One region of the Bradyrhizobium sp. AC87j1 genome, then DNA from elsewhere that is predicted to be linked to it. Evidence: riboswitches for the same ligand, from Rfam matches in the RefSeq annotation. Region 1 holds a riboswitch; each other region holds the start of a gene.
What was found. A riboswitch is a leader RNA that binds a small molecule or an ion and turns the genes downstream of it on or off. The one in region 1 is predicted to bind cobalamin.
Positions count from the first base shown of each region.

Region 2: it holds a riboswitch for cobalamin, as region 1 does, so the genes downstream of both, CV770_RS05425 (TonB-dependent receptor) here and CV770_RS42365 (TonB-dependent receptor) in region 1, are expected to answer to the same signal.
Region 3: it holds a riboswitch for cobalamin, as region 1 does, so the genes downstream of both, metE (5-methyltetrahydropteroyltriglutamate--homocysteine S-methyltransferase) here and CV770_RS42365 (TonB-dependent receptor) in region 1, are expected to answer to the same signal.
Region 4: it holds a riboswitch for cobalamin, as region 1 does, so the genes downstream of both, CV770_RS16275 (DUF1636 family protein) here and CV770_RS42365 (TonB-dependent receptor) in region 1, are expected to answer to the same signal.

Region 1 covers NZ_PTFE01000001.1:6,056-12,085, reverse strand. The annotation lists gene CV770_RS00070 (PepSY domain-containing protein) at 1-737, opposite strand, end outside; gene CV770_RS42365 (TonB-dependent receptor) at 750-3,098, opposite strand; cobalamin riboswitch at 3,217-3,418, opposite strand; gene CV770_RS00055 (histidine phosphatase family protein) at 3,491-4,063, shown strand; gene cobT (nicotinate-nucleotide--dimethylbenzimidazole phosphoribosyltransferase) at 4,056-5,108, opposite strand; gene cobF (precorrin-6A synthase (deacetylating)) at 5,119-5,868, opposite strand; gene CV770_RS00040 (energy-coupling factor ABC transporter permease) at 5,914-6,030, opposite strand, start outside.
Region 2 covers NZ_PTFE01000005.1:139,062-145,091, reverse strand. The annotation lists gene CV770_RS05430 (hypothetical protein) at 1,028-1,609, opposite strand; gene CV770_RS05425 (TonB-dependent receptor) at 1,674-3,911, opposite strand; cobalamin riboswitch at 4,026-4,240, opposite strand; gene CV770_RS05420 (hypothetical protein) at 4,284-4,547, opposite strand; gene CV770_RS05415 (hypothetical protein) at 4,648-4,857, opposite strand; gene CV770_RS42465 (hypothetical protein) at 4,996-5,172, opposite strand; gene CV770_RS05410 (adenylate/guanylate cyclase domain-containing protein) at 5,297-6,030, opposite strand, start outside.
Region 3 covers NZ_PTFE01000042.1:10,762-16,791, forward strand. The annotation lists gene CV770_RS21520 (carbonic anhydrase) at 1-34, opposite strand, end outside; gene CV770_RS21525 (thermonuclease family protein) at 45-755, opposite strand; gene CV770_RS21540 (nodulate formation efficiency C protein) at 2,580-3,377, opposite strand; cobalamin riboswitch at 4,244-4,446, shown strand; gene metE (5-methyltetrahydropteroyltriglutamate--homocysteine S-methyltransferase) at 4,550-6,030, shown strand, end outside.
Region 4 covers NZ_PTFE01000027.1:3,505-9,534, forward strand. The annotation lists gene cobN (cobaltochelatase subunit CobN) at 1-2,870, opposite strand, end outside; gene cobW (cobalamin biosynthesis protein CobW) at 2,870-3,904, opposite strand; gene CV770_RS16275 (DUF1636 family protein) at 3,901-4,275, opposite strand; cobalamin riboswitch at 4,371-4,590, opposite strand; gene cobO (cob(I)yrinic acid a,c-diamide adenosyltransferase) at 4,631-5,266, shown strand; gene CV770_RS16285 (cobyric acid synthase) at 5,272-6,030, shown strand, end outside.

The sequences.
Region 1 (6,030 bases):
CGATAGGGCGAGGACATCCGGCGCCCTCGCAGCTGCACCCGCGCGATCCCGAGCACCGCACCAAGCATCGCCGCGATCAGGGCCAGCAATGACAGTGTCCAGACGACACGATCCCACAGCGACCAGTTGCTTCTCAGGACCGTCGGATAAATCCAGTGCAGCACACTGCCAGCCCAATTCCAGCCCCGCTCGCGCCGCCTCGTGTCCAGGATGACCTCGCCGGTGGTCGAGGAGACATAGACTTCCGTCCCGGCAGCATCGCCGAGGGTCACACGAAACAGCGGCCGGTGGCGATCGAAGCCGTTCGGCACGCTCCACTGATCATGGTCCGAACGCGCAACGACCGCGGCCTGCGCGGCATCGAGCCCGCGATTGCGCCCGTGCTCCCGCGCGATGGCAAGCGCGGTATCGGCAATTGCGACCGACGCATCCCCTCCGTCGGAGGCGCGGACCGCGCGCGAATGCGCTGGTCCCGACACGATGTAGACCGCTGCATCGCTCCGCTGGATCAGCCGGACGCGCACGGCGTCGGTGACCCCACTGGCAGCGACCGCCTGCGCAACCGGGATCCTCGCCGCTCCGCGATCCATTGGCGCAAGGCCGGCCAACCGCTCCGCTTCCGTCAGCGACGGAAACGGAACGAAGTGCATGACGATCCCCGTCGCGAACCACATCGCGAACAGCAGGCAGAACGCGATCCCGAGCCAGCGATGCGTAAGGACGATCGCGCTCATCATGTGGTCAGCGCCCTACCATTTGAACGCGGCGGAGAGCTCGTAGGTCCGCGGCGCGCCCAAGAGGATCTGGTCGGGATAGAATGGATCGCCCCAGACCGCATAGCGCTTATCGGTGATGTTGCGCACGCGGAAGGTCAGGCGGGCCTGGTCGACCGCATTGAACACCGTCTTCGGGATGTCGACGAACGCGTAGACGTCGGCGACGGTATACGCCTTCATCGTCACGACATTGGCATCGGTGTTGTAGCGATCGCCGACATGGCGGCCGGTGATGCCGAGCTCTACCGGCCAGGGCGTGAAGAACCGGTACGACGCGCCGGCATTCGCCACGATGCGCGGCACGTTCGGCGGCGTATTGCCGGAGAACGAGCCGCCGACGAAATTGTAGTCGGCATAGCGGGCATCGACATAGGCGATGTTGCCCCACAGGCGCAGCGGATCGATCGGACGGACCGAGGCGGCAAGCTCGACACCCTTGGATTCCTGTCGTCCGGCGATGTTGAGCGCCATGCCGCCGGCCGCGGCATAGACGTTTTTGCGCACGATGTCGTAGGCCGAGAACGACCACTCCGCCCTGTTGTCCCAGAACAGATGCTTGACGCCGGTCTCGTAGGTCCGCGAGGTCGTGAGGTCGAGCGGCTGGGTCGGCAACAACAGGAAGCTGGTGTTCGCGGAGACGTCGGCGCCGGTGGCGTACTGGCTGAAGAAGGTCAGGCCGGGCACGGCCTCCCAGGTATAGCCGATGCGGCCCGTCACCGGCGCCCAGTCTTTCGTGAACGGGAAGCCCGCGTTCATCAGGCCGGCGGTATCCGTCGAGTTGCGATCCAGCCCGATGTGCTCGACGCGCAGGCCGCCGATCAGCGCGAAGGTCCGCGTCAGCTTCAGCCGGTCCTCGAACGACAGCGCCTCGTTGTCGATCCGCGCGGTCTGCTGCTTGGTCGTGAGCAGACCGTAGAAGCCGCGGTCGGGATCGACCAGCGAAACATAATCGTTCGGGAAGTTGGCCGCGCCCGGCCTGACGAAGTCGAGATAGCTCGACGAAAGCGTCGTGACCAGGCGGTTATCGAAGCCTGCGATATCAGCGTCCCAGATCAAATCGGTGATGTTGCCGACGAGGCGCTGGCTGTGCGCGACATAGAAGCGCTCGCGATACACCTGGTTGTTGGTGGAATCGAACGCCTCGATCTCGTTGTTGAACCAGGTGCGCTCCGCGCCGTAACCATAGGCCTGACTCTTCAGCGTCAGGCCCGGCGCCAGCTTCAGCTCGAAACCGCCGCGCAGCCACACCTCCTGCGCGACGTTGCGATTGTCGAGAACGTTGTAATTGGTGTTGAAGGTGCGGTCGTCGATCGTGACCGCGCCCAGGTCGGTCCTGTTGAAGTAATTGCCGGAGACGATCCCCGTCGTCGCATGCGAGCCGCTGAAGGCGATCGGCACCAACGGCGCGCCCCAATAGGCCTTCGAGCGGTCTTCGCGATACTCGATTGCGCCCCAGATCTTGAGACTGTCGGAGATGCGATAGTTGAGCTGGCCCGACACGTCGAGCATCTTGGTGTTGGTGTCGTCGGCAAAGCCGTTGAGCGCGGAGCGGCTGACGTCGAAGCGGTAGTCGAGGCCTTGGACGTTGGTGCTGCCGCCCGAGCCGTAATGCGCGCGAAACGAATTCAGCGAATCCCAGGAGAAATCAGCTTCGTTCCGGATCGGTCCCGTGTGCGGCTGCTTGGTCACAAAATTGATCGCGCCGCCGGCGGCGCCCTCGCCCGAGATCAGCGATGCCGGGCCCTTCAGGAATTCGACGGCCTCCAGATTGGCGGTGTCCATGATCCGTGAGGTCATGTTCTGCGGGCCGATCTTGATGCCGTTGTAGAGCGTGTTGATCTGGCTGTTGGTGAAGCCGCGCATCGAGAAGGCGGAAGGCTCGGCCGGATTGTCGCCGGCGGTGACACCGACCGCGCCCTGCGCCACGTCGGACACGGTGCGATAGCCCTGCTCGCGAATGGTCTCGGCGGAGATCACCTCGACGGTCGCGGGCGTCTCGCGCACCGTCAGGCCGAGCCGCGAGGCGCTTTCGGCGACGGCATTGCTGTTGAGCGGCGTCGGAGGTGCCGCAGCCGGCACGACGGGCTTCGGCATCGCTGCTGCGGCCGCCGGCCTGCGCGCTGCTGCGCGGCGCGTGCTCTGCGCCTCCCGGCCGGCAGGTTTGGCCTGCTTGCGGGATAGAGCCGGCGATACTTCGACCGGCGGCAGGGGTTCACGGGCCTGCTGCGCCAGCGCAGCGGGCAGATCGAGAGCGGCAAAGGATGTGAGTGCCGCGGAGGCGAGCAGGAATTTTCGCGGTCGTACGATACGGATGGAAGACACGGTTTTTCGGACCTCGGTATGACGTCAGTGGCACGTCACAGCGAACGAGGTCTCACCTTTTGGCTCTTCAGCCGTCCGATGAAGCCGAATGTCTGTACTCCCCGACCGACATCTTCGCGTGTGACCGCGGCTGACGGCAGGTCTCCTGGCTCGCGGGTCATTACCACTTCGTCGCCTTCCCGGGACCGAGGACCCAGTGGCTTATGACGAAGGATTATCCGCTCACAGTTGCGGGGGCAGCCACGGCGTTGGGGACAATGTCCCCGCACCGTATTCCCTTTTCATCCCCTCTCGGGGAAACCGTCGCAAGCATCTAGGATTACCATCACAACAGAGTCAATGTGCCAGTTGCGGCGTTATGGCCACAACGACCAACTTCCTTGGAGATGAGCATGGAAGGCGAGACCTTCCTCTGGCTGATACGACACGCGCCCGTCGCGGGCGTCACAGGCACCATCCATGCCACCGACGCGCCGGCCGATCTCAGCGATCGCGTGCAATTGGACGCTCTGCGGCGGCGTCTGCCGCGGGATGCCGCCAGCTATGCCAGCCCGTCGCGGCGCACGGTCGAGACGGCGCGCGCATTGGGGCTCGAACCGGACTTGGTCAGTGAATTCCGCGAACAGGATTTCGGCGACTGGACCGGCCGCCGGCACGACGAGCTCAATGCCACCGGCGGCGACGCCTATGCGCAGTTCTGGAGCGATCCGGCTGCCGGACGGCCGCCGGGCGGCGAGAGCTTTGCGGATCAGGTCGCGCGTGTCCGGCTGGGTCTGTCGCGGATCGCAGCCGGATCGGCCACGCTCGTCGTGCATTCCGGCACCATCCGCGCTGCGCTCTGCATCGCGCTGGATCTCACGCCACAGGCCGCCCTGCGCTTCGTGATTGATCCGCTGTCGCTGACCCGGATCGATCGCCTCGCGGCCGGCTGGCGTGTCGTCTCGGTCAATCAGCGGATCAGCTAGGTCTGTCAGGCACATTGGCCTGCGCAAACGTCGCCATGCCGTTGTGAAGGCTACAGGCGAGCCGAACCAGCGGCAGCGCGATGGCCGCGCCCGATCCTTCGCCGAGCCGGAGATCGAGGCTGATCAAGGGCTGCACGTTCAGCGCGCGAAGCACCAGCCTATGGCCCTGCTCCGCTGATTGATGTGACGGCAGCAGGAACGGCTGGCACGACGGGTTGAGCCGCACTGCTGCGAGCGCTGCCACCGATACGATGAAGCCGTCGATCAAGACGGGGATGCGGCGCTGCGCGGCCGCGATGATCGCACCTGAGATCGCCGCGATCTCCAGGCCGCCAACGGCGCATAGGATTTTTTCGGGCGCCGCGCCCGCGACGCCGTGATGCGCAATCGCCGCGTCGATCACCCGCGCCTTGTGCGCGCGACCCACCGCATCGACGCCAGTGCCGCTGCCGGCGATCTCTTCGGCGCTGATGCCGAGCAGGCTCGCCGCGATCGCCGCCGACGTCGTGGTGTTGCCGATCCCCATCTCGCCGAAGATCAGCAGATCCGGCTTGCCCGCCTCGGCACGTGAAACCGCGCGCTGGCCAGCCTCGAAGGCGAACGCCAGCTCCGCAGGCGTCAGCGCGGCGTCCACGCTGAAATCGCGTGTGCCAAGGCGCGGCTTGTCGGTGATGACACCCGCCATTGCCTCTGTTGCCAGCGTTCCGGCATCGACGACGTCCAGGCTCGAGCCAAGCTCGCGCGCCAGCACCGAGATCGCGGCGCCGCCAGCGGCGAAATTCGCCATCATCGCGATGGTCACGGCTTGCGGATAGGCCGAGACGCCCTGCGCGACAATGCCGTGGTCGCCGGCGAAGATGATGATCGGCACCCGCGCGGTACGCGGCTGTTCGGTCGCCTGCAGGCCCGCAAGCTCGATCGCGAGCTGCTCCAGCCGGCCGAGTGCGCCGGTCGGCTTTGTCAATTGCGCCTGCCGCGCGATTGCCGCCTCGCGATGGACGGCGGAGACGTCGGGGCAGTTTCGGGTGACCCATTCGGGGAGCATACTGCCTCGCTTACGGCCTGCGCTTCAGAATGTAGCTGTCCATGATCCAGCCGTGCCGCTCGCGCGCTTCCTGCCGCGCCGCGACGATGCGCGGGCCAACCTCGGCGAGCACGCCGGACATGACGATCTGGTCGGGCATGCCGAGATAGGCGCCCCACCAGATCTGCAAGCCTTCCGGATCAAGCGATTGAAACGCCGTGCCGCCATCGAGCATCACCACCACGGTGTCGACACCTTGCGGCCAGCCGCCTTCACGCAAACGCCGCCCGGTCGTGACCAGAAAGGGCTCGCCGATGTCGTTGAGCGGCAGCGCATGGGCCGCGCACAGCGCCTGGATCGAGGTGATGCCGGGCACGACTTTGATCGTCGGCAACGGATTGAGCCGCCGCGCAATCCGCAACGAGGAATCATAGAGCGAGGGATCGCCCCAGATCAGCAGCGCAACCTTGCCCTCACCTTCGAGATGGTTTGAGACCGTCTGCGACCAGGCCGCGGCAACCGCATCGTGCCAATCGTCTACGCCTTTGCGGTAGTCAGCTTCAGCGACGTCGCGCACGGGAAGGTCGAACTCAGCGATGGCTGTCTTGTCGCTGGTGAGCACATCCGCGCAGATCGTCCGCCTGAGATCGGCGAGATCGGACTTCGCCGTTCCCTTGCGCGGGATCAGGACGAGATCAGCGGCGTTGATCGCTCGAACAGCGGCGCGCGTGAGCTGGTCGGGATCACCGCAACCGATGCCTATCAAAGAGAGCGTGAGCATCGCGAACGCGACGGGCGGCCCTGCGGCCGCCCGCTCGCTTGTCTCTCAGGCCGCGTTGTGCAGGCGCGGGGTGACGAGGCCGGGCGCGGTGACGCCGCGCAGCGACTTCGCCAGCGCCAGCACCGCGAGATCGGCGAGCGGCTCGATCACGATGACCAGCGC
Region 2 (6,030 bases), on a different contig from region 1:
ATCCCTCCGCAGAGAGACTCTGGATTGCTTCGTCGCTTCGCTCCTCGCAATGACCGCGTATGAGGTGACACCCTGGTTCTCCAAGTGACGCCGTCATTCCCCGCGAAGGCAGGGAATCCAGTACGCTGCGGCTTCTCGGTTCAATCACAACTGTCTCTGGGATACTGGATCACCCGCCCCAGTGCGCAAGTGCGCACAAGGCGGGCAACTGAATGTGTGGATGCACACGCCTTCTCGTCCTCGCGGCGCATTCGCCCGAGCTTTGCTTGGTCGCTCCACCCTCTAAGCCAAGAGGGCGCAGGGAAGGCCGGGTGCTGGCTCGCACCCGCGGTCCGCTGCGCGAAATGCACACGCAGAAAGAACCGCACAGCAGCATACAGGTGGTGCCGATCACTCGGCCTTCCCTGCGCGATGGCTGGACGGCTTATGCCGTGATCTCCCGGGAGCCGACCATTCCTTCTGGCCTCCCTCGCCCCGCGAATTGGATGATGCAGTCTGCCCGGTTGGGCTCGCTCGCACCTTCGCGAAGGCTTGACCGTAGCAACGACGGCCAGGACCACACGGTTTTGCCGTACGCACGGCCCGCCATTTCGCCGCAGTATTCCCAGCCCTGTCGACGAAGCCGGAAACTTACAGACGAGACGAAGCCTAGCAGCGCCGCTCGTCCGCACGCGGTTACGGACTCACAGGGACTACCCGCCCTGCCCGCACCTCTCATGCCGACGCTGCCGCGTCCACCGCAAGCCCGGCTCGCGACAGTGACGACCACATAGTCGCCCCTCTTGGGTGAGCCGGGATGGGCGACACATACGCCGAAACCGAATTTCGGTAAAGTGGAATATTTTCGGCGACGAGGATTGACAGAGGGCGACACAGGCACGATCGCGTAGCCCGGATGGAGCCAACGGGTCGGCGCGGAGCGCCGCCCGATGACAGGCTCCGCGCAATCCGGGACGGTGCGAGATGCCGGGCGAGCGGCCCCGGATTACGCTTTCGCTCCATCCGGGCTACGGCCACGATCGGCCGCTCAGGCCGATATTGCTCGCTTGCGTCCGGCCGGATCGATCAGACGGACGATCTCACAGATCGCGACGAGGGCGGCGAGCCAGACCGCGCTGGTCAGTCCAATGCGCATCACGATGGCGGCGGTGAAGGCGCCCTCGCCGCCGAGGAACGGCGTCGCGGCGAGCAGCGCGAGCTCGTAAATGCCGTAGGCGGCGATGAGCGTGATCGCCAGCGCCAGCGGCCTGCGGCCCTGCGGCAGCAGGCCGAGCACCGTCGACGAGGCCGCGGTCGCCAGAAGCGCAGCCGCGCCGATCACGAAGCCCCAGGCAATCGTGCTGGAGTCAACGGGATAATGCAGCACGCCGAAACCGATGGTCTGGTTGACGAGCCAGGCACCGGTGACGACGAGCAACGCCGGACGCTGCGGCAGCATCGCCGCGGCAATGACGGCGAAGGCCGCGAACGGCGTGGCGCAGGCGAACGCAAAACTTGCGAGCGCGCATGACGCCGTCAGCAGCGCAAAGCAGAACATCGGCGCAAGGCGCGGCGCGACCGGGTGAAGCCGGAAGCGATCGTCGCCAGACGGCAGGATGCTGAGAGCCATGGGTGAATCTCCTTCTCTTTCGAATGCTAATCCATTTGAGGGCACCTGACAGCCCTGACGAAAATCAGAACGTTGCGCCGGCCTTGAGCAGATAGGTGCGGCCGGGCAGCGGATAGGCGCTGAAGCGGCCGTCCGTGAAGGTGCTCGCGATGGCATAGTCGTAGTAGAGCGCGTTCAGCACGTTGTTGACGCTGAGGGACCAGAAGTAGCGCTCAACCTGGCCGCTGAGCTTGAGATCGATCGTGCCGTTGGCGGGGATCGGCTTCTGGGTGCCCGCCTGGTCGTTGTCCATGCGACGCTCGCTCCAGAAGCGCGCGGTGGCATCGAGCACCACGTAATTCTGCCAGATGTTCCAGGTGACGCCCGCACTCGCCGTGTAGCGCGAGACCAGCGGCACGTCGTTGCCGGCCCAGATGCCTTCGCGGAAGACCGCGCTTGTATAGGCCACGCCGGAGCGCAGCAGCAGGGCGTCGTTGACGCGATAGGATAGACTGGTCTCAGAGCCGTAGCGGCGGGTCGGATCAAGATTGGTGTTGTAGAACAGGACCGGATTGAAATGGACCTCGTTGGTGAGATCCATCAGATAGACACTGCTCTGCAGCTGCAACCCGCCGCCCTTGATGCGAACACCGCCCTCAATGTCCTGCGAGGTCTGGGTCTTGAGCTGGAACGTTTGCGGGATCGCAGCGAAGGTAAAGGGATCGAACGAAGGCCCTGAGGACAGGCGCTCGTCGACATCAGGCGTGCGGAACGCGCGCGCAACGCGGCCGAACAGCGAGACCTGGTCGTTGAGGCGATGCTCGGCGCCGAGATGCAGCGCATATTGGGTCTCGTTGCTCGTCAGCGGCAGCGCGCCGATGTCGGCGTTGAACGGAGCTGCCGGGTCGAAATTGTCGCGTGCCGCAAGCCTGACGTTCTGCACACGCGCGCCGTAGGAGATGTCCGTCGTGGGCGCGATTCCCAATGTGTGCTGGAAATAACCCGCAACCGTCTGCTGCCTGAGGTCGTAATTGTGCCATGGGGAGAGCCCCTGCCCGGCGCCGCGGTTCTGCTCAAAGCTCGCATCGTAATAGTCGATGCCGGTCAGGAGCTGCGACGGCATGCCGAGCAGCAGGCTCTTCACGCTGAGCCGCGGCGTGATCGACCATGTCGTCAGATGGGAACCGACATAGGTCGACGTGAAGAACGCCGGAACCGGCGTCGGGGTGGAGAAGAAAGCACTCTGCTGCTTCTTGTCGCGCACGCCGCCGTCGACGATGAGATCGACGCCGTTGACCAGGGTCTTGGTGAAACCCGCAGTCGCGCCAAAACCCTGCTGGTTGGCGTAGTTGAAGGGCGTGCTGGTCCCTCGCCGGTTGGCCCTGAGCTCGTCGAGGCCGATGGAGGGATCGACAGTGCGGCCGCCCGGCAGTCGCAGCTCCTGATTGTCGCCAGTGACGGTGAGAAAAGCGGTCAGGCCGGGCGTGGTGTAATTGAGATTGCCGACGCCATTCTGCTGGGAATAGCGGTTGTTGTCGCGATAGCCATCGGTCCTGACCGTATTGCCGTAGAACGAGGTCGACCACGGACCCGAATTGAGTGAGGTCGACACGTTGCCGAGCCTGGTGTTGAACGAGCCGAAGCCAGCCTCGATGCGCGCGGTCACGGGCGGTCCGCCAACGCCATTTTTGGTGACGATGTTGATCACACCGCCGACCGCGTTGTCGCCGTAGAGCACCGCGCCGGAATTGCCCCGCGTGATCTCGATGCGTTCGATCGAATTGAGCGGGATGGTGGAGAGGTCCACCTGCGCCATGTCGACGTCGTTCAACCGCCGTCCGTTGACCAGCACCAGCGTGTTGGCGGTGGCAAAGGCGCCGAAGCCACGCAGGTCCACGCTGGTCTTGGCGCCGATCTGACCGCCATAGAGCGTCGTGATCTGGGCCCCCGGCGTCTGCGTCGCGATGATCTCGGCAAGCGTCTGCGACGGCGAATGCGCAATATCCGCGGCCGTGATGACGGTCGTGGCAGCCCCGACGACGCCGCCGCTGCCGGCGGCAGCCTCACCGCCGGAGCCGGATGAGCCGGCGCCATTGCCTGCCGGCGCGACATTCGTCCTCACCCGCTGCCGCGTCGCCTCGCCGTCACCGATCGCCCTGGCGCGCGTGCGGTTCTGATCGTCGGGCCTGGTCACCTCGATCGGCGGCAATTGCTCGGCAAGCGCCTGCCGGGCGAAGGCGGAGGACAGATCGAGCGAATGGAGGGAAACGGATGCGAGCAGGCCGGCGCTGAGGCGCCTGGCAGCAGGGACAAGACGGGACACAATTGTAACCTCGGTATGACGTCAGTGGCACGTCACAGCGAACGAGGTTTCACGGCAGAGCGATGGATTGCTCCGGTGAAGCTAATGTCTGTACTCCCCGACCGACATCTTCGCGTGTGACCACGGCTGACGGCAGGTCTCCTGGCTCGCGGGTCGTGACCTTTCGTCGCCTTCCCAGGACCGAGATTCCCAGTGGCATGAGACGAAAGATTCACCGCTTACAGTTGCGGGGGCAGCCGTGGCGTTGAGACAAATCCCTGCGTTGGGACAATCCCGCACCACATTCCCTTTTGATCTCCGTGAGGAGAACCGTCGCCGATCATTTACGAGCCGTTGGCCCCGGGAGTCAATCGACCGGTGCATGCCGGGCGCTCAGGTCCGCCCTCGCACCCGTTGCGCCTGGGCCCAGGCGACAGCGACGTCGCGCGGCGGAACATCGACGCGCTTGATCGGGGTCAATTCGCCGGAGGCCGAGACGATGGCGGTCTCCTCGCGGCGACAGCGCGTGCAGACAAAGCGCACCTCGTGCGGAGACGCCGACCAGCTCGACCGCTTCACATTGGCCGCCATCGGCCAGGCATCACAATGCGAGCACGACACCAGAAATCGACCGGGATCGAGCATACCCATTTCCATCGGACTCCACGTCCTGCCCACTTGCTTCAATGATTAACCCAAGTGAATCGTTCCGGTGTCCCAGCACCGCCACTGGGTGCGCTGCGAGAAAGCGGTGGCCTCAGCGCGCGCCCCTGAGGGTGCAGGAGGTGGTGCAGGTGACCGTGGTGCCGCGATCGCATGATTTGCAGGCACTGACGCACTGGTTCATATCGCGGGGATTGTAGCTGTAGTTCCGCATCGGGCAGGTCGGCGTCGAGCCGGTGATATCCTGCTCCTGGTCGCAGGCCGCCGTCATGAGCGCGAATATGATCACGGCAACGAGGCGCATGTGATTGCCCTGTCAAGCATGGCAAATGACACTCGCGAGGTGCGCTGCATTGCAGCTAACCCCGGCCTTTCCACCACGAGCGATCGCTCGCGAGGTCAAGGATGCGCGCCAAACCTTAAGAACGGATTGCAGCCGGCGTCAGGCAGCAGCCTTGGTCGCGATCGCCTGCCGCATGTCCACCGCCAGCTGACGGTACTGTTCCGAGAGTTTCAGATAGAACTCGCGCTTGGTGCTGTCGGTGGCGAGCTTGGCGATCAGCTCGCATTCGGCGGTGAGCGTCTCGAACCGTTCCAGCCTGTCCTGAAGTTCCGTCATCGGCGTGTCCCCGTCAAACGCCTCAAGGACATCCAACCTAAGCCCGGGAAATAGGTCACGGCGAACATCGTTATCGAGTAGAAACGTTTTTTCCGGACAGGGCGGGCTGGCGCAACAAAAACGGCTATTTCTGCTCCTGGCGCCAGGCACCGTCCCACCCCTCCTCCGGCGGCTTGGCCTCGAATTGCGCGATGCGGCCGAGCATCGTACGCGAGGGACCGTCGCCGGGGACGGCTTCGAGCGCGGCGTTGAAAGCGGCGCGCGCCTCGTCGAAGCGGCGGGCCCGATAGGCGGCGAGCGCTTCGGCATAATGCGTGCGCAGGCTGTCCTGCGCGCCGGTGAGTGCGCCCGCCCGCGCCATCACCTCGAAGATCGGCTGCGGCGCGCTCTGGCCGGCGACCGCCAGACGATCGACCTCGCGCAGCTCGAGCCGCGCTCCGATCGCATCAGCAGTTGCCTGCGAGATCAGGATGCGGGTGCCGTAGACCTTGTTGACGGCCTCCAGCCGCGAGGCCAGGTTCACGGCGTCGCCCATCACGGTGAAGCTCATCATCAGCTCGGAGCCGATGCTGCCGGTCAGGACCTCGCCGGTGGCGATGCCGATCCGCAGGTCACACGGCGCCGGCATGGCGCGGATGCCGAGCAGGTCGGGCAGCTGCTTCTGCAGCGCGGGCACCTGGTCGACCATCTCGGTTGCGGCGATGCCGGCCAGGAGCGCCTGCTCGTCCTCCTCGATGAAGGGCGGGCCCCAATAGGACATGATGGCGTCGCCGATATATTTGTCGATGATGCCGCGATTGCCCCTGATCGGTCCGGACATCACCGTGAAATAGTGGTTCATCACCCTGACGAGGCCGC
Region 3 (6,030 bases), on a different contig from region 1:
TGGTCAGATAGGTCGGAGAATGGCCTGCATGCATGCATCTCACCTCATCGCGCGGCTTTACGCCACCCGGTGGCTTCGGCTTCCGCTTCGCTGCAAAGCCAGCGTTCACCGGGCTTCTTCGTCATGTCGATTTGTTCGTAACTGAGTTGCCCGGGCAGGTGATAAATGCGCTCGCCGTTGCGGTCTACGGTGCCCTTTATCAGGCACTCGGACGAGGGCGGGTCCGATAGCAGCGCGGATCCGAGCAGGAGTTCCTGAGCGTCGATCGGAACCGAGCTCGCGCCGATGATGATCGTCCCCTTGTTGCGGCGACGCCAGTCCCAGGGCGCGATGAACGCCCCCGACCACAGCCCCGCATAGGCTTTGCTCGCCACAACCTCATAGACAACGTAGCTTTGAGTAGAAGGACCCGACGATAATGCCCAGCCGGAGCGTACCATCCAGGCGTTCACGTCCTCGCCTTCTATGAAGCAACTGCCGCGTGATCTGCCGTATTCATCAACTCCTGTGGTATGACAATTCCACGTTCGTCCGTTCGAATGCTTGATCAGCTCGTCGCGAGCAGCTACGCCGCAAGTCCATTTCTGACCGTGGGCGTCGAGGCAAATCTGGTCAGTCTCAGGAGCTTCGATGCCTGAGAGCCGAAGCTTAGTTTGCTCGATCTCAATCGTATTGCCGTCGAGGATGCGAGGAGGGCCGCTGAGCTTCGCTGCGCAGACCGGAGATGTGATGACAGCGAACAATGCGACCATCATTACGCGGTGTTTCATCCCAAAATAACCTCTCGCTCTTGATCCATGTTCACGCACGATCCGGCGCCGCCACATTCGACTGCTTAAACGCTATGTCCGTTATTCGGTCGACATCTTTCGACGTTTTTTCTTAAAAAGGGTGGCCGTCATTTCCAAGCTACGACCTCACGCTGCGTGAGGTTCAAGCGATTTCTTCCGGTGTGCGTGTCGCGGTACCCTTCGAACCTCGCCGGTCTCTCTCTCTGGCCGCGCACTGCACCCTCTCCACCTGAGAAGGAGATCCGCATCGCTCGGCCGCGAACTCGGTATGCGGGAGAAAGCCGAACCTCGGAACGCCGTTTATCACGCGATTGGAGAACAAAAGTCGCCTGTGAATCTTGATGGTCGAGTGGAAGTCAGGAGGGAGGAGCAATCTGGCTATGCTTTGTGGCGGCGACCATCGGCAGGGTTGCCGACGGTTTCAGCGAGGACGATGACATTTCGCCGTAAATTCTTGTCGGGAAAGACTGATGTTCGAAAAGAAACCTGGTCTTGCTTCTTCTGAGATCTGGACAAAGGCGCCACGGAGTTCAGCTCAATGTCCGCTGCGTAAAATGAACCGGTATCGTTTGCGCAAACCGCGCAAGACCCGGAGGCCTCTTTCGGAGAGCCAACCGGGGTGGTCGTTGATGCCAGTTCCGTTGTGGCTTTTCACACGTCTGCGCTGCACCATATCTCGTTCGTGGTGCCGCCGCCGCGTTCGGACAAGGACCGGATTGTCATGACCAGGCGGCGACTGGCGGCCGCTCTCTCGTGGTACGCTTCACCGCGATCACATGTGGAGAGTTACCCACCAAGCCCGGCGTGAGGGCGTGCGTTTGCGCCAGGGAAATTTGGAACGGCAACCTCCGTGGCTTCGTTGTATACGCGCCGGGCGAGGGGTAAGCCGCCCGCGTATTCGGAGGATCGCGAGTGTCATCCTGATGCCATTCGGTACGAGGCCTCAATCCACAAAATGGTTGCCCCATCGCGGCACTCGGGCAGGGTAGCTCTGGTGCGGTTTAGCCGACTCAAGCTACAAATCATTCGCAACGACCTCACTACAGAATGGGAATGAAATGGTTGCAGCCCCCCGGGATTTTCCGGTCTCTTCCTACGCGCTTGAAGTGGATGGTCGACTCAGAGCCGAATTCGCAACCAGAGACGGCGCCAGGGCAGGCGGAGCGGAACTAAAGAGGCGTTTTCCCACGCTTCAAATCCGGATCTTTGACGCGCAGACGAATGCGCGCGATGAAATCTAGCGCCGACTCAGTTCGGTCCTCGAAGCCTCGCGCACGGCTCCGGGGCTCTCGCCGGGGTACTCGGAAAAGGGCCGGTGCTCAGAGGGCATTGCCGGCCCACTAACACTGCCCGATTACCGTCATAACGCGTTTCGTCGCAGCACTCGATCCCGCGTGCCGCCTCGGCATCGGCATGCTTACGCTCTTTCGGATGCCAGTCAGTCGCGCGATGGGCGGCGCACGCCGGATCGGGCTTGAGCCCGGGCATCTTCAGGCCCGGTCCCTTGAAGAGTGGCATGGAGGAGCTGGTTCCCTCGTGGATTGGTGTCCTCCCACCGCGTCGGGCGCGCCGGGGGCCAAATCTCGCCAGCTGGCACGCGCCGCTGAGCTCGGCTACTCGCAGAAGGAATCGGAGGTAATCGTGCTGCCCGACTTTTTCCTGACGGGCTGAAAGCTGCAGGAAAGGCTCGCGACTGCTGAAGGCGTAAACTAGAGCTAATATGTCTGTAGTTCCTCAGACGTTCGGCCGTAAAGGAGCTACGGCGCGATCTTGCTCTGCGCGACCATTTTACCGAGGGCCTTCGCTCCCCTCTAACTCTTCCTGTTCCATTGGCTCCATGCGAGCGAACCAGGAGCCAGGAGGAAAGGCCGCGATACGCTTGGCAAAGGAGGATTGCGGCTCCCAATCTTGCCCTTCGCTCTTCTCGAAAGTGATGACCCCGTTGTATGTAAAAAAACGGGGCCCTGGGATATTACAGTTCACTAAAAGCAAAACGCGCCACAGATCACCTTTCTCGGTCGGCTTGTCATTCTGCTTCGGCAAGTAGTCCACTCCAACAGGTTCAACGATAGTGCAGCGGCCCTGCCTCAGAAGATCGCCGAGCCGGCCTTGCATGGTCGTCACAAAGTTGAAGTTGCTCGGATCATGCAGAAAGCCAAAATTTGCGTCCCTTTCGCCATCCTTGACTTCACTGGCGATCAACGAGAGCGCCAGGGCGCGCCAGCCCAATTCCATCGGTTTGGCATAGGTCGACGCAAGTTGAATCGTGCCGTCGAGCGCGATCTTCCAGGTGATAACGTATTGTTCGTCTGATGTATCATCGCGGTGCCTGGTCCACGAAACGAAAACATGGTCATTTTCGTCAAGTTCAGCGACGCCCCACATTCGAGGGACGAACTGCGCCACCTTCGAGACATTGGAGATAATTTGTTCTATTGTCTCGCCGTCTTGCGCTCGCCACGTTGACTTGAATCTTTCGATAAGGGGGCTCTCGTTGGCGCGAACACTGTTGCTCGTCGCAGCCAACCCGGCCAGGCAGATCAGGGATTGACCGAGACAAAACCATAACGCGCGTCTTCCAGACATTTTCCTCATAACTGTCAGCCTATCTGCTTTCATCCACACGTCATTCTAAAGCGGGGCAACCTTTAACCTGTTATGCGCGAGCGCAAGAAGTTAGCGGCGACGCGACGGGGAGACCGATGGTGTCCCGTGCGAGCAGGCGCTCCCCTCTATGTCACGCGCCGCTAACTTCGCTGCCGGCGACAGCTTCAATCTGCTGTGCCGGACATGCCCAGCAGGAGGAGACTGGGCATGCCGAAGTCTTGCATTCTTCGTGCCAGGTGATGGACGGTATTTCACACCGCTTTTGTGTCCTCTTTGTCGACTTTCCGACTGGCAGGTCTCGATGTTTCCTTTCAGCGCTATCCAGCGCGGTTTATGCATCCTCGTCACGCGACGGTTTGGTCCGGTATCGTTGCCAGAATGTGCGTTTCGATCTCTGCCATGCGTTTGGGCATTTGCGGCCAATGGGCCATGGTGCGTTTGACGGCCAACGACGCGAAGCCGATCTTCACCGCCGAGCATTTGGAGTCTTGCTGAACTGCAAATCAACGTGCTGGCGGGGTATGTTGCTGGCCTTGCCAGCTGGGGCGTATTCAACACGGATCCTGTTGGCCGAGAAGGTGACTGGATGGTGGACGTCCTCAAGAACCGCTGGGAAGCCGGAGATGCGTTCTGCTCGAGGTGGCAGTCCCGACCGCGCAAGCCCGCATTTGTCCCTTCCACCAATCTGGCGTGCGGCCCGCGGGCAGCTCCGATGATCATTCCGATATCGCCGATTGAAAGCGCTTCTACATCATCTCAACGTGATGCACGGTGATTCGCGTAGCAGATGTCGCAGCATCAGCTTGAGACATAATCTGAGAGGTTGACGGAAGACTTCTCTTGCCGATAATCCAAGCCGTCGAGGTTCTCCGGTTTCCATTTGATCCGGAGCTAAGAGGGAAGCCGGTGACAATGCCGGCGCTGCCCCCGCAACTGTGAGCGGCAAGCCGCTGTCCAACGACGTCACTGAAGCCTGCGCGGCTTCGGGAAGGCCGGACAGAAGCGATGACCCGCGAGCCAGGAGACCTGCCCCGACAATGTATTCGTCCACGGGCGGGGTGTCCCGGTGGTGCGCCAAGCAGCCGTCGCACCGCGCGACTTCCCCTGCCTGCGTCCGCCATGGCCTTTGCCCCCAACATGGGGTTCACGCTATGACTCTTCTCTCCCTTCCGGTTGCCACCCTCGGAACGCCACGCATCGGTCCAAGGCGCGAGCTCAAACTCGCTCTCGAAAGTTACTGGGCCGGAAAAAGCAGCGAACAGCAGTTGCTCGAGGATGCAGCTGGCCTGCGTGCCGCGAACTGGGCTCGTCAGAAATCTATCGGCGTCACGGTCATTCCATCGAACGATTTCTCGCTGTATGACCAGGTGCTCGACACAAGTGTCATGGTTGGCGCCATCCCGGAGATCTACGCCTCGAAAGCCGAATCCGTTTCGCTCAAGACGTACTTCGCCATGGCCCGCGGATCACAATGCGACGATCAGGATGCGAGTTGCGGTCACGGACCGCGCGGATTTGGCGCACCCGCGCAGGAGATGACCAAGTGGTTCGACACCAACTATCACTACATGGTCCCCGAGTTTCACAGGGGACAGACTTTCAGGCTATGCTCTCGCAAGCCGATCGAGGAGTATGAGGAAGCCAAGGCCCTTGGCTTTCAGACCCGCCCTGTCCTGATCGGGCCGGTCACATTCCTAAAACTCGGCAAGAGTCCCGATCCTGCGTTCCAGCCACTCTCACTACTGGATGAACTGATACCGGCCTATATCGAGGTTCTGCAGGAATTGGCCAAACGTGGGGCAAATTGGGTTCAGTTCGACGAGCCCTGCCTGGTTCTTAATCTGGATGAGAGGGCGCGACAATCTTTGCGACATGCCTATGACCGGCTCGCCAAGGAGGGGCCAGCCATCAAGATCTTAGTCGCCAGCTATTTCGGCGATCTCGGGGACAATCTGGACACCGCCTTGAGCCTGCCAGTCGCCGGACTGCACCTCGATCTGGTTCGAGCGCCACAGTTGTTGGACCAGATCATCGCTGGCGGCCGAAGTGATCTCGTCATGTCGCTCGGTGTCGTCGACGGCCGGAATGTATGGCGGTCGAATTTGTCGTCGCTGCGCCAGCGGCTCGAACCCGCCATTGCGAAGCTCGGCAAGGATCGTGTACAGATTGCCCCATCCTGCTCGCTGCTTCATGTGCCGGTCGATGTTGAACTCGAAACCGGGCTCGCTTCCGACGTCAAGAGCTGGCTTGCTTTCGCGGTCCAGAAGATGCGAGAGCTCGCGATCCTGGCGCGGGCACTCACAGGCGACCAGAATGTTGCGCTAGCTCTTGCCGAGTCGGACTGTGCCGCGACTGTCCGCCGGACTTCGCCGAAAATCCATGATGCCAATGTCGCTGTCCGGATGAAAGCGATCGACCAGACCATGCGTCGGCGCGCGAGCCCATTTGCCCGTCGTGCCGAGATCCAAAGCAATCGTTTCGGACTACCGGCTTTTCCTACCACGACGATCGGATCGTTTCCGCAGACCAAAGAGGTCCGGAATGCCCGTGCGGCGCATGCCCGAGGCGCTATGAGCGACGAGCAATACGACAGGTTCCTCAAGGAGGAGACGGCGCGCGCCGTACGCTGGCA
Region 4 (6,030 bases), on a different contig from region 1:
TAGAGCGAGGGTCCTGCCGCGCCGAGATGCGCCGCAGCCGCCGCAACGCCGGCTTCATGCGCGGCATAATCGGTCGCGAGCAGCAGATCAGTTTCCGGCAAGTCCTGGACATGGACGAAGGCATCGGCCGCAGCGAGGCGCTGTTCGATGCCGGCGCGATTCGGCTGCATCTCGCCGTCGGCCGAGAACGCCCAGGACGATGCCGACAACCAGGCTTCACCGGCGGCTTCGCGTGTCTCCGGCATGAAGGCATCGGGGATCGCGGATAGGCCCACGCCGTATTGTCCAGGACGCGGCGCGAACACGCGGGAGGCGCGGTGGCGGTACGGATTCTCGTCGCCCTCGTCCTCGCGCGCCGCAAGCGCTTCGGAGGCGGCCTCGAACAATTGAGCGAGACCTGCGAAGACGTCGCGGAACAGGCCCGACACCCGCAACGTGACATCGATGCGGGGACGGCCGAGCTCGGCCGGCGCGACGATGTCGTAGCCGGTGACGCGGCCGGAGGCGCGATCCCAGCGCGGCGCAAGGCCGGCCAGATGCAGCGCCATCGCGAACTCCTCGCCCGCGGTGCGCATCGTTGCCGAACCCCAGAGATCGACCACGAGCCCCTTCGGCCAGTCGCCGTGATCCTGCAGATGGCGGCGCAGCAGCTCTTCGGCGAGTTTTATCCCCTGCGCATGTGCCGACGGCGTCGGCACCGCGCGCGGATCGACGGCAAAGAGATTGCGTCCGGTCGGCAGCACGTCTTGGCGCCCGCGATAGGGCGAGCCCGACGGTCCCGGCGCAACGCGCTGGCCGGCAAGCGCGGCACGCAGTGCATCGCGTTCCGCTTCGGCGCAGGCACCGCGGCCGAACACGTGGAGGCCGTCGCCGAACTGGCTTTCCTTGAGATCGCAGACGAAGCGATCAATGCGCGGAATGGCTTCGGCCGGTGCGGCCGAGGCATCCAAACCGAGATCGTCTTCGAGGCCTGCCGCGCGCGCCTCTTCGCGGATCGCAGCGATCAATCGCTGACGGCGCGCGGGATCGAGACCATCAGCAGTCGAGTATTCGTCGAGAAGTCGTTCGAGCCGGCGCAGGGCCTCCGGCACCGAGGATGTTTCCAGCGGCGGTGGCAGATGGCCGATGGTGACGGCGCCAATGCGCCGTTTCGCCTGCGCGGCCTCGCCGGGATCGTTGACGATGAAGGGATAGATGATTGGGAGATCGCCGATCAGGGCTTCCGGCCAGCACGCGGACGACAGCGCCACGGACTTCCCGGGCAGCCATTCCAGCGTGCCATGCGCGCCCATGTGCACGACGGCATCGATGCCCTGCTCTCGGAGCCAGAGATAGAACGCGACATAACCGTGGCGCGGCGTGCGGGCGAGATCGTGATAATCGGTATCGCGCGTGGTTGCATCGCCGCGTTCCGGCTGAACCGCGATGATCGACTTGCCGGAAGCGACGGCTGCGAAGTGAAACGCGCCGTCCTGGCAGCTCGGATCATCCTCCGGCGCGCCCCAGGCTTGCGCGAGATCATCCTGCAAGACTTGCGGCAGGCGCGAAAGCGCCGCGCGATAATCGGCGATGCTCCAGGTGAGTTTCTGCTTGAGCAGCGCCTCGCCGAGCGCATGGACCGGAACAACATCGAAGCCGGCCTCAGCGAGATCGGACAGCAACGCCTCGACCGAGGCCAGCGCATCGAGCCCGACCGCGTGCGCGATCTGGTGCGGTCGTCCCGGATAGTTCGAGAGCACAATTGCCAGCCGCTTCTCGGCAACCGGCTTCACCGCAAGGCTCCGCCAGGCCGCGACGCGCGCGGCGACGGCTGTCACGCGCTCCTCATCGGCGCCATGCGCCAGGTGTGAGAACTGCAGATCGAGATCGCGCCCGGCTGCCGACTTGAAGCTCACCACGCCCGCGAACAGACGGCCATCGACCTCGGGCAGCACCACGTGCATCGCAAGATCGCCGGGCGAAAGGCCGCGCAGCGACTCCGTCCAGTCCTCGCGCCGGGCGGTGGAGAGCGCGACCTGGAACACCGGGCACGATGCGGCATCGAACGGCGTCGTGCCGTCATCGCCCAGGGCTGAGAACGCCGTCGCGTTGATGATCGCCGCCGGAGGATTTTGCGCGAGCTGCGCCCGCAACCAATCCGCTACGCCCGCAGCCTTCAGCGAGGTGACGAACACGCCGCAGGCATCAAAGCCGCGCTCGCGCAGCGCTGCGATCAAGGCATCGACCGGGCCCGGGTCCGCGGCGGTGAGATAGGAACGATAGAACGTTACCAGAGCGCGCGGCCTGCCCTCGCCTTGCGCCGGCGCCGCAATGACGCCGCGGGCGGGATCGTAGAACCCCATCTCGGGCACGGCCGTCTCGCCGATGACTGGCCCGGCATAGAGTCCCGAGGCTAGCGCGAGCTGTGCAATCGCGGCCTGCGCCGCGACCGGACCGCCGGCGTCGCAGAGCACCTTGAGCCGGCGCAGCGTCGAGACAGGCAAGGTCGAGTATGCATCGAGCCGCGTGTCGTCACGGCCATCGGCCGGCAGCACGGCGACCACAATGCCACGGTCCTTCGCGAGCTGCTGGAGCGCCGCAAGTCCATAGGACCAATAGGACTCACCGCCGATCAACCGCACCAGAATGCCACGCGCCTGCGACAGCGTGCGCTCGATATAGGTGTCGACCGAAAGCGGGTGACGCAATTCCGCGAGATTCGCGAGCCGCAGCGTCGGCAGGCTCTCGCGACCACGCCGCCAGCCGGCTGCGAACGCCGCGAGATCTGAATCCGAATACGAGAGCACCACGAGATCGGCCGGGTCCTGGCCGATATCCCTTGGCGTCGCGGTCTCCTCCAGACCGCGGCTCTCGCGGAAGACGACGTGCATCAGATACCTAGTCCTGCCTTGATGGCGGCCTCGTCGATATCGCCGTGCTCGCCGATCACGACGAGCTTCGACCGCCTGTGACCTGCGCCCCAGGGCTTGTCGAACTGATGGCGCACGCGCTGGCCGACCGCCTGCAGCAAGAGGCGCATCGGCTTGCCCGCAACCGCGATATAGCCTTTTGCGCGCAGCACGTTCTGCTCGCGCGCCAGCTTCTGGACGGATGCGACCAGCGCATCGACGTCGGCGACTTCAGGAAGGTCGATCACGACGGAGGCGAAATCATCGTGCTCGTGCTCTTCCTCGCCGTCATGATGCGAGGGACGCGCGGCGAGATCGTTCTCGGCGGCAGCGCCAAGACCGAGGATGACGCGCGCATCGATCGCACCGTCGGTCACGGGGAGCATCGGCACGCGGCGCGGCATCTCGGCGGTGATGGCAGCCTTGGCCGCTTCAAGTCCCGCCGCCCCAGCGAGGTCGGCCTTGGTCAGCAGCACGATGTCGGCGCAGGCGATCTGATCCTCGAACACTTCCGACAGCGGCGTCTCATGGTCCAAATTCTCGTCCGCGGCGCGCTGCGCTTCGACTGCAATCGGATCCGGTGCAAAGCGGCCAGCGGCGACAGCCTCGGCATCCGCCAGCGCGATCACGCCGTCGACGGTGATGCGCGAACGGATCTCCGGCCAGTCGAATGCCTTCAGCAGCGGCTTCGGCAGCGCCAGGCCCGAGGTCTCGATCAGGATGTGATCGGGCCGCACCGGCCGCGCCAGCAGTTTTTCCATGGTCGGAATGAAATCGTCGGCAACCGTGCAGCAGATGCAGCCGTTGGCGAGCTCGACGATGTTTTCCTCCGGGCAATTGGCGTCGGCGCAGGATTTCAATATCTCGCCGTCGACGCCCTCACTGCCGAACTCGTTGACGAGCACGGCGAGCTTCTTGCCGCCGGCATTGCTGAGCAGATGCTGGATCAGCGTCGTCTTGCCAGAGCCGAGAAAACCGGTGACCACCGTCACGGGGACTTTTGCGAGCGAATTCATTCGGCGGCCTCCGGCACGACGGCAATGGGGGGAATGCGGGCAAGCGACTGCTTGCGGAATATTTCCGGCCGGCTGCGCCAGGGCACGAGGCCGTCAGGCGCGGCCGCATAGGCCGCGGCGCCTGCGACCACATCCTGCGCATTCGCATCCGACAGGCGGCCATAGACGTAAGACCACCGGCCGGGCGCGCTGAGCGCGACCGAGCAACCCTGATTGCAGGCCGACAGGCATTCGACGGGAACCACATTGACGCCTTCGGGCACGCCGGCGTCGAGGATCGCACCATGCAGGCGCTTGCCGGGCGTCGCCTCGCCCTCGCCAGGCGTCTCGCCGGCACGGCAGGTGATGCAGACGTGAAGTGTGACGGTCATCGCCTCTTCCAGATAACAGCGGGAGGCGATGAGGCACACGGACCATTCTTCAGAAGGCCCGTTTTCCCCGTCGCGGAACACCCCGTCCGCCGGTCCAAAACTCGTCCGCGCAGGCAGGTCTCCCGGCTTGCGGAGCAGGGTTTTCCCCTTCGATCCCCGCCTTCCCGATTCCCGCGGGAATCAGTGGCTTCGGACATCTCTCCGGTCACGGTCGCGGGGGCGGCTGCATTTTGGACCCAAATCTTGCCGATTCGGACCCTATCGCATTCCCTCTTCGCCTGTCATAGGACAGGAACCAACGCTGGGCCACCATTTGCCGGTGGCCGCCACTTGTCAAGCCGAAGGACCGGGACCGATGACGCCTGAACCGGATACAAAAACGGCCGAGGAAACCGACGCTCGCCACGCCACGAAAATGGCGAAGAAGAAGGCCGCCCGCGACAAGATCATGGCGACCAAGAGCGGCGAAAAGGGCCTCATCATCGTCCACACCGGCGCCGGCAAGGGCAAGTCCTCCTCGGCCTTCGGCATGATCGTCCGCTGCGTCGCCCATGGCTTCCCCTGTGCGGTCGTGCAGTTCATCAAGGGCGCCTGGGATACCGGCGAGCGACGCCTGCTCACCGGCCATTTCGGCGACCTCTGCCAGTTCCACGCCATGGGCGAAGGTTTTACCTGGGAGACGCAGGACCGCGCCCGCGACATCGCCGCCGCGCGCGCCGGCTGGGAGAAGGCCAAGGAGCTGATTCTCGATGAGAGCCTGCGCATGGTCGTGCTCGACGAGATCAACATCGCGCTGCGCTACGACTATCTCGACATCGCCGAGGTCGTCGAGTTTCTGACCACCTCGAAGCCACCGATGACGCATGTCGTGCTCACCGGCCGCAACGCCAAGGACGAGTTGATCGAGATCGCCGATCTCGTCACCGAGATGACGCTGGTGAAACATCCCTTCCGCTCCGGCATCAAGGCACAGGCCGGCGTCGAGTTCTGAGTTCGATGGCACGCGCGCTGATGATCCAGGGGGCCGGCTCGGACGTGGGCAAGTCGCTCATCGTCGCCGGTCTCGCGCGTGCCTTCACGCGGCGCGGCCTGCGCGTGCTCCCGTTCAAGCCGCAGAACATGTCGAACAATGCCGCCGTCACCATCGACGGAGGCGAGATCGGCCGTGCCCAGGCGTTGCAGGCCCTCGCCGCCGGCGTCGAGCCGCACACCGACATGAACCCCGTGCTGCTCAAGCCCGAGACCGATGTCGGCGCGCAGGTGATAGTCCACGGAAAGCGCATCGCGACCGCGCGTGCGCGCGACTACGCGGCCATGAAGCCCTCACTGATGGGCGCAGTGCTGGAGAGCTTTGAGCGGCTGAAGGCGCGCGCCGATCTCGTTCTGGTCGAAGGCGCGGGCAGTCCGGCCGAGGTGAATTTGCGTAAGGCCGACATCGCCAATATGGGTTTTGCGCGCAAGGCCGACGTGCCGGTCGTGCTGGTCGGCGACATCGACCGCGGCGGCGTCATCGCCCAGCTGGTCGGCATCAAGACGGTGATCGACCCCGACGATGCCGCGATGATCCGAGGCTTTGTCATCAACAAGTTCCGCGGCGACCCCACGCTGTTCGACGATGGCTACAAGCTGATCGAGCAAAAGACCGCATGGCGCGGCCTTGGCGTGCTGCCCTGGTTCGCCCGCGCCGGCGAGCTGCCGGCCGAGGATGCGCTCGGCCTGAGCGACGCGCGAAAGCCCGGCCAATGCAAGATCGCG